Regions from separate parts of the Streptomyces sp. HUAS TT7 genome, predicted to be linked through region 1. Evidence: riboswitches for the same ligand, from Rfam matches in the RefSeq annotation. Region 1 holds a riboswitch; each other region holds the start of a gene.
What was found. A riboswitch is a leader RNA that binds a small molecule or an ion and turns the genes downstream of it on or off. The one in region 1 is predicted to bind cyclic di-AMP.

Region 1 (5,015 bases):
GCCCAAGGTCGGTACGAGCACCGCGCACCACATGAGAGACTGGTCTAGACAACCGTCAGAGATTTCGAAGGGCAACACCATGGCTGAGCGCCGCGTCAACGTCGGCTGGGCCGAGGGCCTGCACGCCCGCCCCGCGTCCATCTTCGTCCGTGCCGCCACGGCTGCCGGAGTCCCCATGACGATCGCCAAGGCCGACGGCAACCCGGTCAACGCCGCGTCCATGCTCGCGGTGCTCGGTCTGGGTGCGCAGGGCGGCGAGGAGATCGTGCTGGCCTCCGACGCCGAGGGCGCGGACGTCGCACTCGACCGGCTGGCCAAGCTGGTCGCCGAGGGTCTTGAGGAGCTCCCCGAGACCGTCTGATCCGGTCGGCGCGACACCGCGTCACACCGAAGGACCGCTGATCCCGAATTCGGGCCCGGCGGTCCTTTCGCTTTCCCCCGGCATGGGGCGTGCGCGATGCATTGAGTTCTCGCGGGCATGGGGTGCGCGGAAAATCCTGATTCCGGGCAGCACAATGCGGTGCGCTTTATTTCCTTTCTTTGTATACGGCCGTGCTGTTAAGTGCGGGCGCTCGCGGTGTTTACGGCATGTTGCGAAGTTCTCACGGGTGCGGGCCCGCGCAGCCGATGGGCGGAAAATGATCGCTCGGCGTGCAGGGCGGTGAGCGAGCGGGCGCGTTCGGTATCCCCGCGGGCCACCGCGTCGGTGATCGCGCCGAGTTCGGCCCAGGCCTCGGCCGGGCGGGCCGGCACCTCGACCGCGTACATCCAGGCGACCTTGTGCCTCAACTGCGTGAGCAGCGCGATCAGTCCGGGGCTCGCGGAGGCCTGGGCGAGCGTCTCGTGGAACCAGCCGCCGAGCGGGCGCAGATCCTCGCCCTGGCCGCGCCTGGCCCGGTCCTGACCCAGCCTCACCAGGCCGCGCAGCACCTTGAGATGGGCCTCGCTGCGGCGGCCCGCAGCACGGGCGGCGGCCAACGGCTCAAGGACCAGGCGCAGTTCGAGGAGGTCGGCGGCCTCCAGCTCGGTGGGCTCGGCCACGCAGGCGCCGGCGTGTCTGCGGGTGGTGACGAACCCCTCGGACTCCAGGGTGCGCAGGGCCTCGCGGACCGGGACGCGCGATACCCCGTAACGGCGTGCGAGGACTTCCTCGGTGAGCCGGCTGCCCCGCTCGAAGACACCCGAGACGATGTCGTCGCGGATTGCCGTGCATACCGAATGCGCCGGAATACGCATGGCCGAACCTCCGCCTCAATCCCCGCGAAACGCGATCGCGCAACGCCTGTTCAGCGACTCTATGGCAGGCCTTGTTAATTCCCGGTGACGAGCCGGAATCAATGGATTTCTTTTGGCCAATGCCGAAGGCCCCCGGCGGCGTGCCGGGGGCCTTCGGTGTGCGCGGGGGCGCTTCGGACGTCCTGGACGTCTCGTACGCCTCGGATGTCTCAGACGGAGACGCCGTGCGAGCGCAGGTAGGCGATGGGGTCGATGTCCGAGCCGTACTCCGGGCCGGTGCGGGCCTCGAAGTGGAGGTGCGGGCCGGTGGTGTTGCCGGTGTTGCCCGACAGGGCGATCTGCTGGCCCGGCTCGACGGTCTGGCCGACGGAGACCTGGATGACCGAGAGGTGGCCGTACTGGGTGTACGTGCCGTCGTGCATCTTGACCACGACGTTGTTGCCGTACGCGCCGCCGTTGCCGGCCTCGACGACGGTGCCCAGACCCACGGCGTGCACCGAAGTGCCGATCCCCGCATGGAAGTCGATGCCGGTGTGGCTGCCGGAGGACCACAGGGATCCGCCGGTCTTGTAGCCGGTGGACACATAACTGTCGGATATGGGGGCCACGAAGGTGTTGAGGCGCTTGCGCTCGGCCTCGCGCGCGGCACGCTCCTTGGCCTCGCGTGCCTCCTTGGCCCGCTGCTCGGCCTTCGCCTTGGCGGCGGCCTCGGCCTCGGCCTTCGCCTTGGCCTTCGCGGCGGCCTGCTTCTGCGCGTCGGCCTGGGCGCCCACCTGGTCGGCGATGCTGTCACCGATGACGATGGCCTGGGTCAGGCCCGTGTCGGCGGTGGTGGTGCTCGGGGCCGCCATGGCCGGGGAGGCGAGGGTGCCTACGACTCCGGCGGTGGCGAGGGTGGCGATGCCCGCGATGTTCGCGCTGCGGCGCGTCATACGGCTGGGCGCGCGATGCTTCCCGGTGGCACGGGTGAACGCCATGGAGTGGCGGTGTCCTTTCCTTCCATCTCGCCTACCGGGTTAGCTGACGGGTTCGGAGCAGGAAGGTCTCCTACGGGCTCCTCCGCGGGCGGAGGCGTCCGATTCACCCCAGGGACTGAGTGGGTCCCCGGCTCCCCAGGCTCGCGCCTTCGGGGACTCGGCGATCGCTGTCCGGTGCCGCGGCTGCGACGGGTGGTGACGGACAGCGGGACCGACGCTAGACGGCTGATCTTTCAATCACCAAACAGACACCGGTTTTTGTAGCGCACGCCACATGACAGACAGGCAACCTCCCCTACAAAACGGACATTAAGGAGGACCCCGGCGGCGCATCCGCCACCGGGGTCCCGCAACCCTCCGTCGTCCGCGTGCCTCGGTCGGCCCGGACGATGCCTCAATCAGCCTGCTACGACGGTCACTTCGCCGATTCCGAGCGCCCTGACCGGCTCCTCGATCTGTGCCGCGTCCCCCACGAGGACCGTGACGAGCCGGTCGGCGGGGAAGGCGTTGACGACGGCCGCCGTCGCCTCCACGGTGCCGGTCTCCGCGAGCAGCGCGTACAACTGCGCCTGGTAGTCGTCCGGGAGGTGCTGCTCGACCTGGTCGGCCAGCGTCCCCGCGACGGCCGCCGCGGTCTCGTACTTGAGCGGCGCGACGCCCACCAGGTTCTGCACGGCCGTCTCGCGCTCGGCGTCCGTGAGGCCTTCGGCGGCCAGCGTGCGCAGCACCTTCCACAGGTCGTCGAGGGCCGGGCCGGTGTGCGGGGTGTCGACCGAGCCGCTGATGGCGAGCATGGCCGCGCCGCCGTCCGGCCCCGAGCGCAGCACCTGGCCGAACGCGCGGACACCGTAGGTGTAGCCCTTCTCCTCGCGCAGCACGCGGTCCAGGCGCGAGGTGAGGGTGCCGCCCAGGCAGTACGTGCCGAGGACCTGGGCCGGCCAGACCCGGTCGTGCCGGTCGGCGCCGACGCGGCCGATGAGCAGCTGGGTCTGGACGGCGCCGGGGCGGTCCACGATGACGACCCGGCCGGTGTCGTCGGCGGTGATCGGCGGCATGGGGCGCGGCTCGGCCGTATTGCCGGTCCAGTCGCCCAGGGTGTCCGCGAGGATCGCGTCGAGGTCGGTGCCCGACAGGTCGCCGACGACGACGGTGACGGTCGTCGCGGGGCGCACATACGCCTCGTAGAAGGCGCGCACCGCGGCCGCGTCGATGGCGGCGACGGTCTCCTCGGTGCCCTGGCGGGGCCGGGACATGCGCGCGGAGGCCGGGAACAGCTCCTTGGAGAGCTGCTTGGCGGCCCGCCGGGACGGGTTGGCCTGCTCGTGCGGGATCTCGTCGAGCCGGTTGCGTACGAGCCGCTCGACCTCGGAGTCGGCGAACGCGGGGGCCCGCAGCGCCTCGGCGAGCAGCGAGAGCGCCTTGGGCAGCCGGGAGACCGGCACTTCGAGGGAGACCCGGACGCCGGGGTGGTCGGCGTGCGCGTCGATGGTGGCGCCGCACCGCTCCAGCTCGGCGGCGAACTCCTCGGCCGAGTGCTTGTCGGTGCCCTCGGTCAGGGCGCGCGCCATGATCGTGGCGACGCCGTCGAGGCCCTCGGGCTCGGCGTCCAGCGGGGCCGCGAGGAAGATCTCCACGGCGACGACCTGCTGGCCGGGGCGGTGGCAGCGCAGCACGGTCAGGCCGTTGGCGAGCGTGCCGCGCTCGGGGGCCGGGAAGGCCCACGGCGTGGCGGTGCCGGCGACCGGCTGCGGGTGGAATTCCATGGTCACGACAGCGTCCGTCACTGGCCCGCCTCTTCCTCTTCGTTGCCTGCCTCGGGTGCCGCGGTGGGCTCGTACACCAGGACGGCCCGGTTGTCGGGGCGCAGGGTCGCGGCGGCGACCGCCTTGACCTCTTCCGCGGTGATGTCCAGAACGCGGTCGACGGCCGTCAGGGCGAGCTGCGGGTCGCCGAACAGCACGGCGTACCGGCACAGTTCGTCGGCGCGGCCGGCCACGGTGCCGAGCCGGTCGAGCCACTCGCGCTCCAACTGGGCCTGGGCGCGCTCCATCTCCTCCTCGGTCGGGCCCTCCTCGGCGAACCGGGCGAGCTCCTCGTCGACCGCGGCCTCGATGTCGGGGACCTCGACGCCGGCCGACGTCTTGACGTCCAGCCAGCCGAGCGAGGGGGCGCCGGCGAGCCGCAGCAGACCGAACCCGGCCGCCACGGCGCTCTGGTCGCGGCGGACCAGGCGGTTGTGCAGCCGGGAGGACTCGCCGCCGCCGAGGACGGTCAGCGCCAGGTCGGCGGCGTCCGCCTCGCGGGTGCCGTCGTGGGGCAGCCGGTAGGCGGCCATCAGGGCGCGCGCCGGGACGTCCTCCTCGACGACCTCGCGCAGCTGCCCGCCCATGGTGTCGGGCAGCGCGCCGTCGCGCGGCGGCTGCTTGCCGTCGTGGGTGGGGATGGAGCCGAAGTACTTCTCGACCCAGGCCAGCGTCTGCTCGGGGTCGATGTCGCCGACCACCGCGAGCACCGCGTTGTTGGGCGCGTAGTACGTACGGAAGAAGTTCCGGGCGTCTTCGAGGGTCGCCGCGTCCAGGTCGGCCATCGAGCCGATCGGCGTGTGGTGGTAGGGGTGGCCCTCCGGGTAGGCGAGGGCGGTCAGCTTCTCGAAGGCGGTGCCGTAGGGCACGTTGTCGTAGCGCTGGCGGCGCTCGTTCTTGACGACGTCGCGCTGGTTCTCCATCGACTGCTCGTCGAGGGCTGCGAGCAGCGAGCCCATGCGGTCGGCCTCCAGCCAGAGCGCGAGCTCGACCTGGTGGG
Region 2 (5,015 bases), 5.8 Mb from region 1:
TACGCAGCACATTTGCCACCCGCCTGCGCCGCGCCGCCCAGGACTGCGGCGCAGGCATCCCGGACCTGCGGCTCGCGATGGACGCTGTGTTCGCGGCGCTGCCCGACGCGAAAATCGACCCCGTGGCGGCGTCGGCGCTGCGGGACCTGCACGCGACCGGGCTGAGGTGCGTCCTCGCCTCGAACACGGACCGCCCCGAGCGGGTCCGCCTCCAGACCTTGGCCGGCTCCTCGATCGCGGAGTGCTTCGACGCCTTGGTGCTCTCCAGCACTCTGGGCATCCGCAAGCCGGACCGGCGCTTCTACGCGGCGGTGACCGAGGCTGCGGCCTGCCCGCCCGAGAACATCCTGTTCGTGGGGGACAACCCGAAAAATGATGCGGTGGGGCCGCACACGTACGGGATGGCGGCGGTGCTTGTCACGTCGAGGCCGCGGCCGGCGGGGTTGCCTGCGGAGATCGCCACGATCCGCCATCTGAGTGAGCTGGCGGCTCACCTCAACGGCCGTCAAGGGAAACCGAGTTGAAGGCTGTCCCTCCGTGACCGGTCACACCCCGATGTCCTCATTCCACAATGCGGGATGCGCCGCAATGAACTCCTTCATCATGGCCACGCATTCCGGATCGCCGAGCACCACGATCTCCACCCCGTGCCGGGCCAGCCATTCCTGACCTCCCTGGAAGGTCTCGTCCTCCCCCACGACGACGCGCGAGATGCCGAACTGCCGTACCAGGCCGCTGCAATACCAGCACGGGGACAGCGTGGTCACCATCGTCGTGCCCCGGTACGAACGTTGCCTTCCCGCATTGCGGAATGCCGACGTCTCGGCATGCAGCGAGGGATCATTGTCCTGCACCCGCCGATTGTGTCCGCGGCCCAGCACTGCTCCGTCCGCGCCGTAGAGCGCCGCGCCGATCGGGATGCCGCCCTCCGCGAGGCCCGCTCGGGCCTCCTCGACAGCCGTCGCGAGCCATTGCCTGGCCAGTTGCCGTTCCATGTTCCTCGTTCCCGCCGTCTTCCGGGTGCGTACGGGCGCCGGTTACTCGGCTGTCCGGACCCGCTCGTGGTGCAGGAGGACGACGCCGTTGCCGAAGGTGCGGGTCTCGATGAGTCGCAGCTTGTGCGTGTCGGCGCCCGAGGTCGCAAAGAGGCGCTTGCCCGTTCCGAGCAGGACCGGGTGGACGTAGAGGCGGAATTGTCGATGAGGTCGTACTGCCGGAACGTGGCGGCGAGATTCGCCCCGCCGATCACGAGGTCCCCGCCCGGACGCGCCTTGTCCGTTGACGTACCGGTGCAGCTCGTCGTCGACCATGTGCCCGTCGATTTCGCCCTCGGGCCCAGCGAAAAAGCCGTCGAGGGAGACCGACATGGGAAGGATGATCTTTCTCATCGCAGTCACCCACGCGACGATACGCCCGCCCCCGCCGACCTTCCCGTCAAGGGCGCGGGCTCTTCTTCGTGTATGCCAGAGCCCTGCGCCCAGCTCTAGTTGTCACCGGCCTTCGGTGCGGCCAGGGCGGCCCGGGCCGCTTCCTCGATCGTGGTCGTCGGCGTGAAGAGCGGGTCGAGACCGCCCGCCGTCAGGATCCGCCGATGCCAGGGCCGTACACACACCACGCCGAGGTGGCCGTCGCGCGCCCGGGTTCTCCGGAACGCCCGGCACAGCAGGGTGAGCGCGGCGCAGTCGAAGAAGTCGACGGGCCGCAGGTCCACGATCACGCGGGCGCCCGTCGGCTGTGTGGCGGCGTCGAGGTGCAGCTGTACGCCGGGCGCGGTGGCCAGGTCGACGGTGCCCTGGACCTCGACCACCGTGAACCCCTGCATCAGATAGGTACGGGCGTTGCAGCACCGGTCCGGCAGCAGCCCCGGCGGAAGCGGAACAGGCGCCGAGACGGATGGCCGAGCGGTGGTTCCCATGGCAGCTCCCGGTCCAGAACTGACCCCCGCGGGTGCGGAGGTACTCGGTTGTCGGGCAGTCACCGTGGTCCCGGGGTGACGCACTACCACCCTAGGAATAGAGCCGCATGCAGAAACGTGCAGCCTTCGAATTGTTCACCCTGGGGGGTGAACGAAATTTGCGCCGCTCCCCGTTTGAACCCTGCACACGGGGAGCGAAGCAGGTAGGGCGCCCCTATCTGCCGACTTGCGGGATCCGAAACCCCGCCACCGGATGGTCAGTTGGGGCCGTCGGCCCGGTGGGCCGGGCGCCCTCCTCAAGCGCCCGGCCCCGAGGCCGACCGTCAGTACGCCCCGAAGACGTTGTCGATCGAGCCGTACCTCTTGGCGGCGTAGTTGCACGCGGCGGTGATGTTCGCCACCGGGTCGTAGAGGTCCGTGGACGTGCCCGGCACGTGGAAGGCGTCGAAGGTGGGCTGGATGACCTGGAGCAGGCCCTTGGACGGGACGCCGTTGATGGCGTTGATGTCCCAGTTGTTGATGGCGAGCGGGTTGCCCGACGACTCACGCATGATGTTGCGGTAGATGCCGTTGTAGCTTCCCGGGATGCCGTGCTGAGCCATGACGTCCAGCGACTGCTTGATCCAGCCGTCCAGGTTGTTGGCGTACTTCGGCGCACTGGCCGTGGTCGCCGTAGTCGCCGTGGTGAGGCTCGTCGTGCGGGCGGAGCGGTCGGCACGGTCGGCCGAGGCGGCCCGGGCGGGGGCGCCGACGGTGAGCTTGAGGCCGGGCTGGATCAGGGCCGGGTTGCCGCCGATGACGCTCTGGTTGTCCTGGTACAGCTGCTTCCAGCCGCCGCTCACGTTGAGGGCGTCGGCGATCTTGGCAAGCGAGTCCCCGGCGACGACGGAGTAGCTCGTGGGGGACGCCTTCACCGCCGTGACGGGGGTGGCGGAGTGGACCGACGCGGGCGCGGCGGTGGCCGTGGTCGCACCGATCACCGGAATGGCGAGTACGGCGCCGCCCGTACCCGCGACGGCGAGGCCACGGGAGAACGAGCTGGACTTGGGGCGGCGGTGCTTGCCCTTTGCAGGCATGGTGAATTCCTCTCCTTCGCCTGCGAGGTGAGCTGTCGGGTTCGGACGGGAGATGTCCGGTCGCGGCGCACGCGACTTCACCCCAGCCGTTCCGGAATCCGGATCGGCGGCTTACCTGGGTCCCCCGCTCCTGCCATACGTGTGTGGGAGGGTCCGGACGGCGGCAGGATTCGGCGTTCCATCCGGATTGCGGTGAACGTAGACGAATACGCCGAGTGGAAACAAGCCCAGAATTCAAAGGGCGCGATCCGGGATATAGATCCACTTAAATCCACACCCGTCGGCCACCCCGCCCGACGCTCTCAACTCGCTTTCGGCCCAACCGAAATGACCCCGGCGGACCCGGGCGCCCACACCCCCGCACGTGACCCAATTCACTCGCTCTTCGAGCAACCGAACAGCCGACCCGCAAAAGAGGCGAGCCTTACTCAATAGCCACCAATTCGGACATTACAAAAACCGGAGCGACGGCGCCTCAAAGTGCCTCATTTTGGACACTTGGGACCTCTCTTATGACCCATGTCTCGCATACCGGCGACACCACACACCTCCCTTACGCCCCTGCCGGAGATCATGGTCACAGGCAGCCCTCCACGGCGGGGGCCGGCAGCGGAGGGGTGGAACGGTGATCCGAGAGAGCGCGGAGTACGACGTCCTGGTGGTCGGGGGCACGGGGGTGGACACGGTCGTACGGGTCGATTCCCTGCCGGTCCCGCCGGCCGACTCGGTGCAGGTCGGGCCCATTGAGGAGTGGCCCGGGCACACCGGCGCGAACGTGGCTCTCGGGGCCCGGGCGCTCGGCCTGGAGGTCGGCCTGATCGACTGCATCGGCGACGACTGGATCGGCTCCCGGGTCCGCGAGCTGCTGGCCGAGGGCGATGTCGACTTCGCCCCGCTGATCTCCCCGGCGGGTACCCGGCGCGCGGTGAACCTGGTGGACGCGAACGGCCGCCGGATGTCCTTCTACGACGCCCGCGACCCGGCCGACCTGCGCATGCCCCGGGACTTCTACCTCCCCCGGCTGCGCCGGACCCGCCACGTCCACCTCTCCATCATGAACTTCGCGCGCTTCCTCCTCGACGACATCGAGGCGCTCGGCGTCCCGGTCTCGACCGATCTGCACGACTGGGACGGACTGGCCGACCACCACCGGGAGTTCGCACTCCGCTCCGACCTCGTGTTCCTCAGCGCGGCGGGCGCGGGCGACAACACCCCCGCTCTGATGCGGGAGATCCTCCGCGAGGGCCGCGCGGACACGGTGGTCGCCACGGCCGGCGCCGAGGGCTCCTACCTTCTCACCCGGGACGGCGGACCGACCCCACACCACATCCCGGCGGTCGCACCCCACGCCCCCGTCGTGGACACCAGCGGCGCGGGCGACGCGTACGTCAGCGGCTTCCTGTACGGCAGGCTCACCGGCCGGGACGTACGGGAATGCGGCCGCTTCGGCACGCTGGCGGGCGCCCATGCCTGCACGGCTCCGGTCGCCACCGACCCCATCTCACAAAAAAGCCTGCTGGCGGCGCATCAGATCGCCTGAGATCATTCCGGCGTTCAAAGCCGCACACGCTCGTACCGAGGCGGCACCGAACACCCGGTGCCACCCAACTGGCGCTCCGAACAAGCCCTTATTACGCCCTGTCAAGTCCCGTCAGGAAGAAACATGAACGACATCAGCGAATTCAAGAACATTTCCCCGACCACGCTCGCCGACGTCCTGGGACGCGAGCAGGTCATGGATATCGGCATTCGCCCTTTGTGGTCCCCGATGCCGCGCGTTTCGGGTCCCGCATTCACCGTTCGGTGTCCCCCGGGCGACAACCTCATGCTGCACGCGGCCATCCACCGTGCGGAGCCCGGTTCGGTCGTCGTCGTCGAATCGGGCGACCTGGACCACGCGCTCGCCGGCGGAAACGTGTGCGCCGTCGCCCAACGCCGGGGAATCGCCGCGTTCGTGGCCGACGGTGTCATTCGTGACCTCGCCGAGGTCCGCGAGTTGGGCTTTCCCGTGTTCGCCCGGGGCG
Region 3 (5,015 bases), 1.8 Mb from region 1:
GGAGAGGAGCTCATGGCGGAGGAAGTGTTCGACGGCTTTGACCACACCCAGTACGAGGAGGAGGTGAGCCGGCGCTGGGGGCGGGACGCCTATGAGAAGGGCGACCGCTGGTGGCGCTCGCTCAGCGAGGCTCAGAGGAAGGGATTCCTGAAGGAGCACGAGGACATCGCCCGGGACTGGGGGCGGGCGCACCAGGCCGGGCTCGCGGCCGACGGTGACGAGGCGCAGGACATCGCGCGGCGCCATGTCGCCTGGCTGTCCACCACGGCGAGCGTCGGCAGGTCGTACGTCATCGGGCTCGGCCGGATGTACGTCGACGACCCGCGCTTCGGCGTCAACTACGACAAGCACGGCGAGGGCACGGCGGCCTTCGTACGGGACGGCCTGACGGTGTACGCCGAGCGGCACCTCACGGACGGGCCGGACGCCAGGGGCGCGTGCGGGGAGTAGTCTCGCGTGCGCCATGAGTGAGCGCAGGAATATCGGGACACGGGTGGGGACACGGCGGAAGGTGCCTGTCGTGTTGCTGCTCGCCGTGGGTGCGTTCCTGCTGAGCGGCTGCGAGGAGCTGGGGGAGCCCCTCCCCGTCAACGGGGCGTCGGCCGCCGGGTCCGCGGGCCCCGCGCACGGCTGCCGCCTGAATCGTGGCGGCTGGGCCGAGCTGCCGTGCGTGCCCGACCAGGGTGCGAACCATCGCCACACCAGGGGAAGCTGCGCCCGGGGACGCCCGGGGCCCCACCGCTGCCGCCGCCGCTGACTGCCCCGGTTGGGTGCGGCCGAGTCGCCGCGGGAGCCGGGAAGCGCCAGGCTGGACGGGTGCGGCAGCGAGCAGAGGGCGACGGGCGCCTGGTACGGGCGCTACCCGTACTGCTGATCGTCGTCGGCTTCGTTTTCGACGCCTCGACCCCGCCCGACCTGACCGCCGCCGCGCTGTTCGCGGGCGCGCCGGTCGTCGCCGCCCCGTTCTACTCGGGCCGCGGCACCGCTCTCGTGGGCCTGGGTTCGTTGGCCGCCGTCGTGGCGCTCTGGTTCATACACGATCTGCCCAACCTCGGCGAAGGGTCCAGCGAGCTGTTCACCGTGCTCACGGTGGGCGCGCTCGCCCTCGTCATCAACCGCATCCTGCGCCGCAGCGGCGAACAGCTCGCCTCCCAGCGCGTCATCGCGGAGACCGCCCAGCGCGCCGTGCTGCCCACACCGGCGCCCCGTATCGGCGGGCTCAATGTCGCCGCGCGGTACGAGGCCGCGCAGGCGGACGCCTTCATCGGCGGGGACCTGTTCGCCGTGCAGGACACCCCGTACGGGGTCCGGCTCATCGTCGGCGACGTACGCGGCAAGGGGCTCCAGGCGGTGGAGGCCGTCGCCGTGGTGATCGGTGCGTTCCGGGAGGCCGCCGAGCAGGAGTCCTCCCTGGAGGCGGTCGCCCAGCGCCTGGAGCGGGCGCTGGCCCGCGAGGGCACCCGGCGCGACCGGCTGGACGCGGTCGAGGGGTTCACCACCGCGCTGCTCGCCGAGATCCCGCGCGGTGACGGCACCGTACGCCTGGTGAACCGGGGGCACCCCGAGCCGTTCATGCTGCAGGCGGACGGCTCGCTCGACGCGCTCGTGCCGTCCGAGCCCGCGCTGCCGCTCGGCATGGCCGATCTCGGGGTGTGGCCGGACCGGGCGGACGTGCGCCCCTTCCCGCCCGGGGCGACGCTGCTGCTCTACACCGACGGCCTGTCCGAGGCGCGCGACGGCTCCGGCGTCTTCTACGACCCCGGCACCCGGCTGCGCGGCGCGATCTTCCCCGGCCCGGAGGAGGTCCTGGACGCGCTCGTCGACGACGTACGCCGCTACACGGGCGGCGGCTCCAACGACGACATGGCGCTGCTCGCGGTGGCTCGCCCGGCCGAGGGCCAGCCGCAGCGGCGCCGCACGGTCAAGATCGTGAAGTAGAGGGCGTCACGGTGTGTGCCCGAAGGGTGCCGCTGCGCATAACAATTGACACACTGTCAGAAAGCGGGTGTGGCGAGGGTGACCCTGAGAGGCTGTCAACTCGCCCGATTTGAACCGGCTATGGGGTACTAAGTCCCGGCCGGGACCGTTAACGATCAATGGGAACGGCTTGGAATCCGCCCCCGCTGTCTATTAACGTTCGATAACGCAGCGCGGTCGTCCCAGTCGCCGCCAAGGCGGCACCGTGCGCATGCGCCGAATCCCGCGAGGGAACCGGGGAACCATCAAACTTGGGGTGAATCGGACGTCCGTTATGGACGCTCGTAGGAGACCTTCCTGCTCCGAACCCGGCAGCTAACCCGGTAGGCGGTAAGGAAGGAAAGGAGCGCGCCTTCGTGGCGTCCAACGAGCCTGCCCTCAACACCCCCCTGCCCCCTGTTTCGCTGTACGGGGACGTACCCGGCGAGACCGAGAGCTGGGAGGAGTGGGACCCGACCGAGGAGTCCGTACGTCCGGTACGCGGCCGGCACCGGGTGGCCAAGCAGCGTGGCGGGCTCGCCCGCAGCTCCACGGTGCTGGGCGTCGGCGTCATCGCCGCGGTCGGCGCGGGCGGCATGGCCACCGCGCAGACCAAGCCGCCGGTCTCCATATCGCTGCCCGACTCCATATCCGAGAACCTGCCCGACCTCGGGTCGCTGCCCGGCGTCGGCGAGCTGGTCTCGCACGACAGCCCGGATGCTCCCAAGACCGCTGCCGCCAGGGCCGATCAGAAGATCGCCGCCTCGCCGCTGACCATGACGGGGCTGTCCACCAGCGAGGCCGAGCAGGGTGCCACCGACGCGGGCGAGGCGCTGCGCGCCCGCATCCTCCAGCAGGCCGAGCAGCAGAAGGCCAGTGCGGTCGCCGAGGCGAAGGCGGCCGCGCAGAAGGCCGCGGCGGAGAAGGCGGCCGCCGACGCCAAGGCCAAGCAGGACGCGGCCGCCGCCAAGGCCGCCGCCGAGAAGAAGGCGGCCGAGGAGGCCGCGGCCAAGAAGGCGGAGGAGGAGCGGCTCGCCAAGCTGGCCGCGAGCTACTCGCTGCCGGTCGGCTCGTACACGATCACCTCCACCTTCGGCGAGGCCGGCTCGATGTGGTCCTCCGGCCACCACACCGGCCTCGACTTCGCCGCCCCCACGGGGACGCCGCTCAAGGCCATCCACTCCGGGACGATCAAGTCGGCGGGCTGGGCCGGGGCGTACGGCTACCGCACGGTGATCACGCTGGATGACGGCAGTGAGCTCTGGTACTGCCACCAGTCTTCGCTGGCGGTGAGTGAGGGGCAGAAGGTGTCGACGGGTGACGTGATCGGTCGCGTGGGCGCGACCGGGAACGTGACGGGGCCGCACCTCCACCTGGAGGTCCACACCCCGTCCGGCACGGGCATCGACCCGATGACCTGGCTCCAGTCGAAGGGGCTCAACCCCTGAGGTGGCTAATGACGGGCAGCAGCCACCCCTAGCCCGTCCGGCGTTTGAGGACGAGCGCCTTTAAGGCGCGATCGGGGTCTGGGGCGGAGCCCCAGTTGCTTGCGGGCGGGGGTGCCCGGAATAGCCACCCCCGTAAGGGAGTTGATCAACTCATGACCTCTCTCCGTGTGCTCGGCAGCTCCGACCTCTCCGTCTTCCCCCTTTCCCTCGGCGGCAACGTCTTCGGCTGGACAGCCGACCAGGACCAGTCCTTCGCCGTCCTGGACGCCTACACCCACGGCGGCGGCAACTTCGTCGACACCGCCGACCTGTATTCCGCCTGGGGCGAGGGAAACTCCGGTGGCGAGTCCGAGGCGATCATCGGGAAGTGGCTGGCCGCCCGCGGCAACCGGGACGACGTGGTCGTGGCCACCAAGGTCGGGGCGCTGCCCGGCTACAAGGGCCTGGCCCCGACCAACATCAAGGCCGCCGTCGAGGAGTCGCTGCGCCGCCTCGGCACCGATTACATCGACCTGTACTACACGCACTTCGACGACCCCTCCGTCCCCGTCGAGGAGATCGTGACCGCCCTGGACCAGCTGGTGCGGGACGGCAAGGTCCGCGCGCTCGGCGCCTCCAACATCAGCCCGGAGCGGCTCCAGGAGTCCCTGGACTTCTCCGACCGCGAGGGCCTCGCCAAGTACGCGGTGCTGCAGCCGCACTACAACCTGGTCTCGCGCGGCACCTACGAGGGCGCCCTCCAGGAGACCGCGTCCCGCGCGGGCCTGGCCGCCGTCCCCTACTTCTCGCTCGCCTCCGGCTTCCTCACCGGCAAGTACCGCCCGGGCCAGTCCGTGAACAGCCTGCGGGCCGAGGGCGCGGGGGAGCACCTGGAGACCGAGCGGGGCCGCAGGGTGCTCGCCGCGCTCGACAAGGCCGCCCAGGAGACCGGCGCCGAGATCGCCACGGTGGCGCTGGCCTGGCTGGCCGCCCGGCCGACCGTCGCGGCGCCCATCGCCTCGGCCCGTACCGTCGAGCAGCTCCCGGCGCTGCTCGCGGTCGCCGACCTGGAGCTGACCGACGCGCAGGTCGCCGAGCTGACGGCCGCCTCAGCGTAGGTACGGGTTGTACGGCGCCGGGCCCGCGGCCGGGCCCGGCTGCCCGTAGGGAACCTGCGGAACGTAGGGAACATACGGCGCGTACTGGGCGTGCTGGGTGTACGGGTGCGGCGGGCCCGGCTGCGGGGGCAGCCAGATCCGGCCCGTGGCCCCCGCCGCGTACAGCAGCGCCGGGCCTGCGACCGGCTTGCGCTCCCACAGATGGTGGAGCAGCTCCTGCTCGCGGGCGGCGAAGTCGGGACCGGGGCCGACCGCGCCCGCGCTGCGGTAGGCGCGGTGCCGCAGGAAGGCGAGCGCGGTCGCGAACGCCTCGTACTCGGCGACCGCCCGCGCCGCCGGCTTCCCCCCGAAGGTGCGGTGCGCGAAGTCGCGGGCCGTCGCGCGGGCCGCCATCGAGGACAGCGCGAGCGGCTCCGCGGGCCCGAGCCAGCCAGCCGCGGCATAGGCGGGCAGCTCGGCGGCGACCGTACGCAGCTCGCGCTGCCGGCTCCAGATCGCGAGCCAGGTGAGCAGC
Region 4 (5,015 bases), 2.9 Mb from region 1:
ACCCCGCACACCACGACGAGCCCGCCCACGCCAAGGGCAAAACCGGCATCCCGGGCGAGCGCAAGGCCGAGCTGATGACGCATCTGCTCAACATCGACCCGCCCGATCACACCCGGCTGCGGCGTCTGGTGTCGAAGGCGTTCACTCCTCGTACCGTCGCCCAATTCGCGCCCCGGGTGCAGGAGTTGACCGACCGGCTCATCGACGCGTTCGAGGCCGAGGGGTCGGCCGACCTCATTCACGAGTTCGCGTTCCCGCTTCCCATTTATGCCATCTGCGATCTGCTCGGCGTGCCCCGCGAGGACCAGGACGACTTCCGCGACTGGGCGGGCATGATGATCCGGCACGGGGGCGGCCCCCGAGGGGGTGTCGCCCGCTCCGTCAAGAAGATGCGGAACTACCTGGCCGAGCTCATCCACAAGAAGCGCGAGAACCCCGGCGACGACCTCATCTCCCGGCTCATCGAGGCCAGCGACCACGGCGAGCACCTCACCGAGAACGAAGCCGCCGCCATGGCCTTCATCCTGCTCTTCGCCGGATTCGAGACGACGGTCAACCTCATTGGCAACGGTATGTACGCCTTGCTCCGCAATCCGGGGCAGCGCGAACGGCTTCAGGACTCCCTCGCGGCCGGGGAGACCGGTCTTCTCGAAACCGGGGTCGAGGAACTTCTCCGCTACGACGGGCCCGTCGAGATGGCCACCTGGCGGTTCGCCACCCGGCCCCTGACGCTCGGCGGGCAGGACATCGCGGCCGGCGACCCCGTGCTCGTCGTGCTCGCCGCCGCTGACCGTGACCCCGGGCGCTTCGCCGATCCGGACACCCTCGACCTCGGCCGGAAGGACAACCAGCACCTCGGATACGGGCACGGGATCCACTACTGCCTCGGTGCGCCGCTCGCCCGGCTCGAAGGGCAGACCGCACTCGCCACCCTGCTGCGGCGCCTCCCTGACCTGCGGCTCGCGGTGGAACCTGACGATTTGCGCTGGCGCGGCGGGCTCATCATGCGCGGACTGCGCACCCTGCCGGTCGAGTTCACGCCCTCACCGGAAACATCCGGATGTGACGGTCCGTCAAGACTGTGACTTTTATGTGATCCCCGCTGCATCGACTTGTGACAAGCGTTCGAGTACGGCTACGTTCACCGTTCATTCGGCTCAGCAGTCACACGGAAGGCCTTATCCATGCGCTCCGGGAATGGACGGCATCGTCGACCTCGCCAGGCACCCGCTCTCGTCGTCGCGGCAGGAGTGACCGGATCGGCCATCGCGCTTCCCCTACTCGCCGCGACCGGCGCGAACGCCGCGGACGCGACCACCTGGAACCAGGTGGCCGCCTGCGAGTCCGGCGGAATGTGGAGTGCCGACTTCGGCAACGGCCTGTACGGCGGGCTCCAGTTCTCGCAGGCCACCTGGGAGGCGTACGGCGGCACGGACTACGCGCAGCGCGCCGACCTCGCCAGCCGCGCCCAACAGATAGCCGTCGCCGAGCGGGTGCTCGCGGCCAAGGGGCCGGGGGCCTTCGCGAACTGCGGCACCGGCGCCGGGCTCACCAAGGGTGGCGGCTCGGCGGACGTCGACCCGGGCGCGCCCGACACGTCGACCGGGACGCCCACGCCCGCTCCCGCGACCCCCACCGCCCCGGCGATCCCCACCGCCCCGGCGACCAAGGCGCCCGACGCCACGCCGACGCCGAGCGGCTCCACGCCCGCCACGCCGGCCCCGGGTGCCACGAAGCCGAGCGACCCGGCCAAGTCCCCGACGCCGTCCGCGTCCACCCCGGCGAGCCCCGGCAAGCACCGCGGGGCGCCCTCGCCGGAGGAGAGCGCGGGCACGGCGCCGGGCGGTACGTCCCCGTCCGCCCCGACGACCGGTCAGGCCGACCCGGGCACGCCGGCCGGTACGAGTGGTTCGAACAATTCGGGCAACTCCCCCGATAGCCGCGATTCCGGACGGCACGCCTCGCGAGGTGACGATGCCTCACGTGAGTCCGGTAACGCCCCTGCCGCGAACGGCGACTACACCGTCCGCCCCGGCGACAATCTGTCGGCCATCGCCGAGGCGAACAAGATCCAGGGCGGCTGGCCCGCGCTGTACCACGCCAACGAGAAGCTGATCGGCACCGACCCCAACCTCATCCTGCCTGGCCAGAGCCTGGACCTGAAGGATGCGGCAGCGGCTGTGGCGAACCCGAAGTCGGCGCCGAAGCAGGGTTAGTTCGCAGCCCTATGTCCGGTTCGTGCAAGTGAGACATGGGTCTCTTCGCCTCAACTGGCGTGTCCCGTCTGCCCGGTCCGTCCGCCCCGCCCCTCACCTGCGGAAACGCCCCTTCTGTGGCGGCAAGTAGGGGGGATTTCTCCCCGATGTGCGTCTTTGAACATTGGCGGGGCGTGTGTTTTCGTCGGACTCGCTCGTCACCACGAGCCCCGTCGACCGAGCACGCCGAATCCTGCCGTCGGCCGACGGGAACAGCCGACGCTTATGCGCCGTAGGCAGGAGCGGGGGACCCAAGGTAAGTGCCGGGCCCGGCAGTTCACGTAACTGCCGCAACGGCTTGGGGTGAAGACGGGCGCATCGACGCTCGGCCGGGCAGCTCACGCCCGAACCCGACAGCTCACCTCGCAGGCGTCGGTGAGGAGAACCTCCATGCTGCTTTCCGGCAAGGGCAAGCACCGTCGCCCGTCCAAGGCCGTCCGTGTCGCCACGCTGGCCGGTGTCACCGGCGCCGCCGTGGCCGCCCCGCTGATGGCGGCGGGCAACGCCTCCGCCGCATCCGTCCAGACCTGGGACGCCGTCGCCCAGTGCGAGTCCGGCGGCAACTGGTCCATCAACACCGGCAACGGCTACTACGGCGGCCTGCAGTTCTCGCAGTCCTCCTGGGCCGCCGCCGGCGGCACCCAGTACGCCTCGCGCGCCGACCTCGCCACCAAGGGCCAGCAGATAGCCACCGCCGAGAAGCTGCTCGCGATGCAGGGCCCGGGTGCCTGGGGCTGCGCGAGCGCCGGCAACCTGACGTCCGGCGGCAGCAAGGCCGACGTGGACACCTCCGGTTCGTCCTCGAAGCCGAAGTCCTCGAAGTCTTCGGAGTCCTCGAAGCCGAAGCAGCAGGCCCAGCCGCAGCCGAAGGCGAAGAAGTCCGAGCGCACCGAGTCCGCGCCGGCCGCCCGCGACGAGCAGCGCACCGAGCCGGTCAAGCAGGGCAACGGCGAATACACCGTCAAGTCCGGCGACACCCTCGGCGGCATCGCCGCCGCCAACGGAGTCAAGGGCGGCTGGCAGAAGCTGTTCGAGCTGAACAAGGACATCGTCAAGGACGCGAACCTGATCTTCCCGGGCCAGAAGCTGCACCTCGGCTGAGACCGACCCGCCCCCAGATCGCCCCGGCCCGGCGCGCATTCCCCCGTACGCGCCGGGCCGGGGTTTTCGCTGTTACCCGGCAGTAGTGTTGTGGTCCTTTGCCCGGAATCAGGGCCTTTGGGCCCTTTTTCGTCCCAGGAGGCGGGCACTCGGCTGGCCGGAGCTCCAGAGCCGGTTAGGCTCTTGTCGCAAGGCGAACGCGACCCCGCACGACCTTGCACTGCTTGCGTCACATCTAGCGTCACATCCCAGAAGGAGATGCTCGTGCCGTCCATCGACGTCGTCGTAGCCCGGGAAATCCTGGACTCCCGAGGCAACCCCACGGTCGAGGTCGAGGTCGGCCTCGACGACGGCAGCACCGGTCGTGCTGCAGTTCCGTCCGGCGCCTCCACCGGTGCCTTCGAGGCCATCGAGCTTCGTGACGGTGACCCGAACCGCTACGGCGGCAAGGGTGTCGAGAAGGCCGTCCTCGCCGTCATCGAGCAGATCGGCCCGGAGCTCGTCGGCTACGACGCCACCGAGCAGCGCCTGATCGACCAGGCCATGTTCGACCTGGATGCCACGGACAACAAGGGCTCGCTCGGCGCCAACGCCATCCTCGGCGTCTCCCTCGCCGTCGCGCACGCCGCCTCCGAGGCCAGCGACCTGCCGCTGTTCCGCTACCTGGGCGGCCCGAACGCGCACCTGCTGCCCGTCCCGATGATGAACATCCTCAACGGTGGGTCGCACGCCGACTCCAACGTCGACATCCAGGAGTTCATGATCGCCCCGATCGGCGCGGAGTCCTTCTCCGAGGCCCTTCGCTGGGGTGCCGAGGTCTACCACACGCTCAAGGGCGTCCTGAAGCGCAAGGGCCTGTCCACCGGCCTCGGCGACGAGGGCGGCTTCGCGCCGAACCTGGAGTCCAACCGCGCCGCCCTGGACCTCATCCTCGAGGCCATCAAGGAAGCCGGCTACGCCCCGGGCAAGGACATCGCGCTCGCGCTCGACGTCGCCGCGTCCGAGTTCTACAAGGACGGCAAGTACGAGTTCGAGGGCAAGTCCCGCTCGGCCGCCGAGATGACCGAGTACTACGAGGAGCTCGTCTCCGCGTACCCGCTGGTCTCCATCGAGGACCCGCTGTTCGAGGACGACTGGGCCGGCTGGAACACCATCACCTCGCGCCTCGGCTCCAAGGTCCAGATCGTCGGCGACGACCTGTTCGTCACCAACCCCGAGCGTCTCTCGCGCGGCATCGAGGAGGGCTCCGCCAACGCCCTGCTCGTCAAGGTCAACCAGATCGGTTCGCTGACCGAGACCCTGGACGCCGTCGAGATGGCCCAACGCAACGGCTTCAAGTGCATGATGTCCCACCGCTCCGGCGAGACCGAGGACGTCACCATCGCCGACCTCGCCGTCGCGGTGAACTGCGGCCAGATCAAGACCGGCGCCCCGGCCCGCTCGGACCGCGTCGCCAAGTACAACCAGCTGCTGCGCATCGAGGAGATCCTCGACGACGCCGCGGTCTACGCGGGCCGCTCCGCCTTCCCGCGTTTCAAGGGCTGACATTTGATGGGCTAAAGCCCTAGCCAGTCGTACGTACGTCCCCGGCCGCGGTCCCGTACCGTGTCCGGGGACGTACGTGTGTAAGGGGAGGCGGGAGAGCGATGGGCAAGAACG

Region 2: it holds a riboswitch for cyclic di-AMP, as region 1 does, so the genes downstream of both, ACSHXC_RS36565 (transglycosylase SLT domain-containing protein) here and ACSHXC_RS10055 (M23 family metallopeptidase) in region 1, are expected to answer to the same signal.
Region 3: it holds a riboswitch for cyclic di-AMP, as region 1 does, so the genes downstream of both, ACSHXC_RS18455 (M23 family metallopeptidase) here and ACSHXC_RS10055 (M23 family metallopeptidase) in region 1, are expected to answer to the same signal.
Region 4: it holds a riboswitch for cyclic di-AMP, as region 1 does, so the genes downstream of both, ACSHXC_RS23310 (transglycosylase family protein) here and ACSHXC_RS10055 (M23 family metallopeptidase) in region 1, are expected to answer to the same signal.

Annotation. Positions count from the first base shown of each region.
Region 1 is NZ_CP196175.1:2,262,207-2,267,221, forward strand. Features, by position in the region: gene ACSHXC_RS10045 (HPr family phosphocarrier protein) at 80-361, shown strand; gene ACSHXC_RS10050 (GntR family transcriptional regulator) at 559-1,236, opposite strand; gene ACSHXC_RS10055 (M23 family metallopeptidase) at 1,446-2,213, opposite strand; cyclic di-AMP (ydaO/yuaA leader) riboswitch at 2,227-2,386, opposite strand; gene ACSHXC_RS10060 (M16 family metallopeptidase) at 2,612-3,976, opposite strand; gene ACSHXC_RS10065 (M16 family metallopeptidase) at 3,994-5,015, opposite strand, start outside.
Region 2 is NZ_CP196175.1:8,047,731-8,052,745, reverse strand. Features, by position in the region: gene ACSHXC_RS36585 (HAD family hydrolase) at 1-524, shown strand, start outside; gene ACSHXC_RS36580 (nucleoside deaminase) at 546-995, opposite strand; partial or broken gene ACSHXC_RS36575 (dihydrofolate reductase family protein) at 1,038-1,388, opposite strand; gene ACSHXC_RS36570 (anti-sigma factor antagonist) at 1,484-1,915, opposite strand; gene ACSHXC_RS36565 (transglycosylase SLT domain-containing protein) at 2,239-2,991, opposite strand; cyclic di-AMP (ydaO/yuaA leader) riboswitch at 2,994-3,177, opposite strand; gene ACSHXC_RS36560 (carbohydrate kinase family protein) at 3,617-4,531, shown strand; gene ACSHXC_RS36555 (RraA family protein) at 4,655-5,015, shown strand, end outside.
Region 3 is NZ_CP196175.1:4,100,535-4,105,549, reverse strand. Features, by position in the region: gene ACSHXC_RS18465 (MerR family transcriptional regulator) at 1-450, shown strand, start outside; gene ACSHXC_RS18460 (PP2C family protein-serine/threonine phosphatase) at 817-1,938, shown strand; cyclic di-AMP (ydaO/yuaA leader) riboswitch at 2,182-2,322, shown strand; gene ACSHXC_RS18455 (M23 family metallopeptidase) at 2,334-3,404, shown strand; gene ACSHXC_RS18450 (aldo/keto reductase) at 3,557-4,501, shown strand; gene ACSHXC_RS18445 (PrsW family intramembrane metalloprotease) at 4,493-5,015, opposite strand, start outside.
Region 4 is NZ_CP196175.1:5,147,618-5,152,632, forward strand. Features, by position in the region: gene ACSHXC_RS23300 (cytochrome P450 family protein) at 1-1,085, shown strand, start outside; gene ACSHXC_RS23305 (transglycosylase family protein) at 1,185-2,216, shown strand; cyclic di-AMP (ydaO/yuaA leader) riboswitch at 2,474-2,642, shown strand; gene ACSHXC_RS23310 (transglycosylase family protein) at 2,646-3,356, shown strand; gene eno (phosphopyruvate hydratase) at 3,615-4,901, shown strand; gene ACSHXC_RS23320 (FtsB family cell division protein) at 5,003-5,015, shown strand, end outside.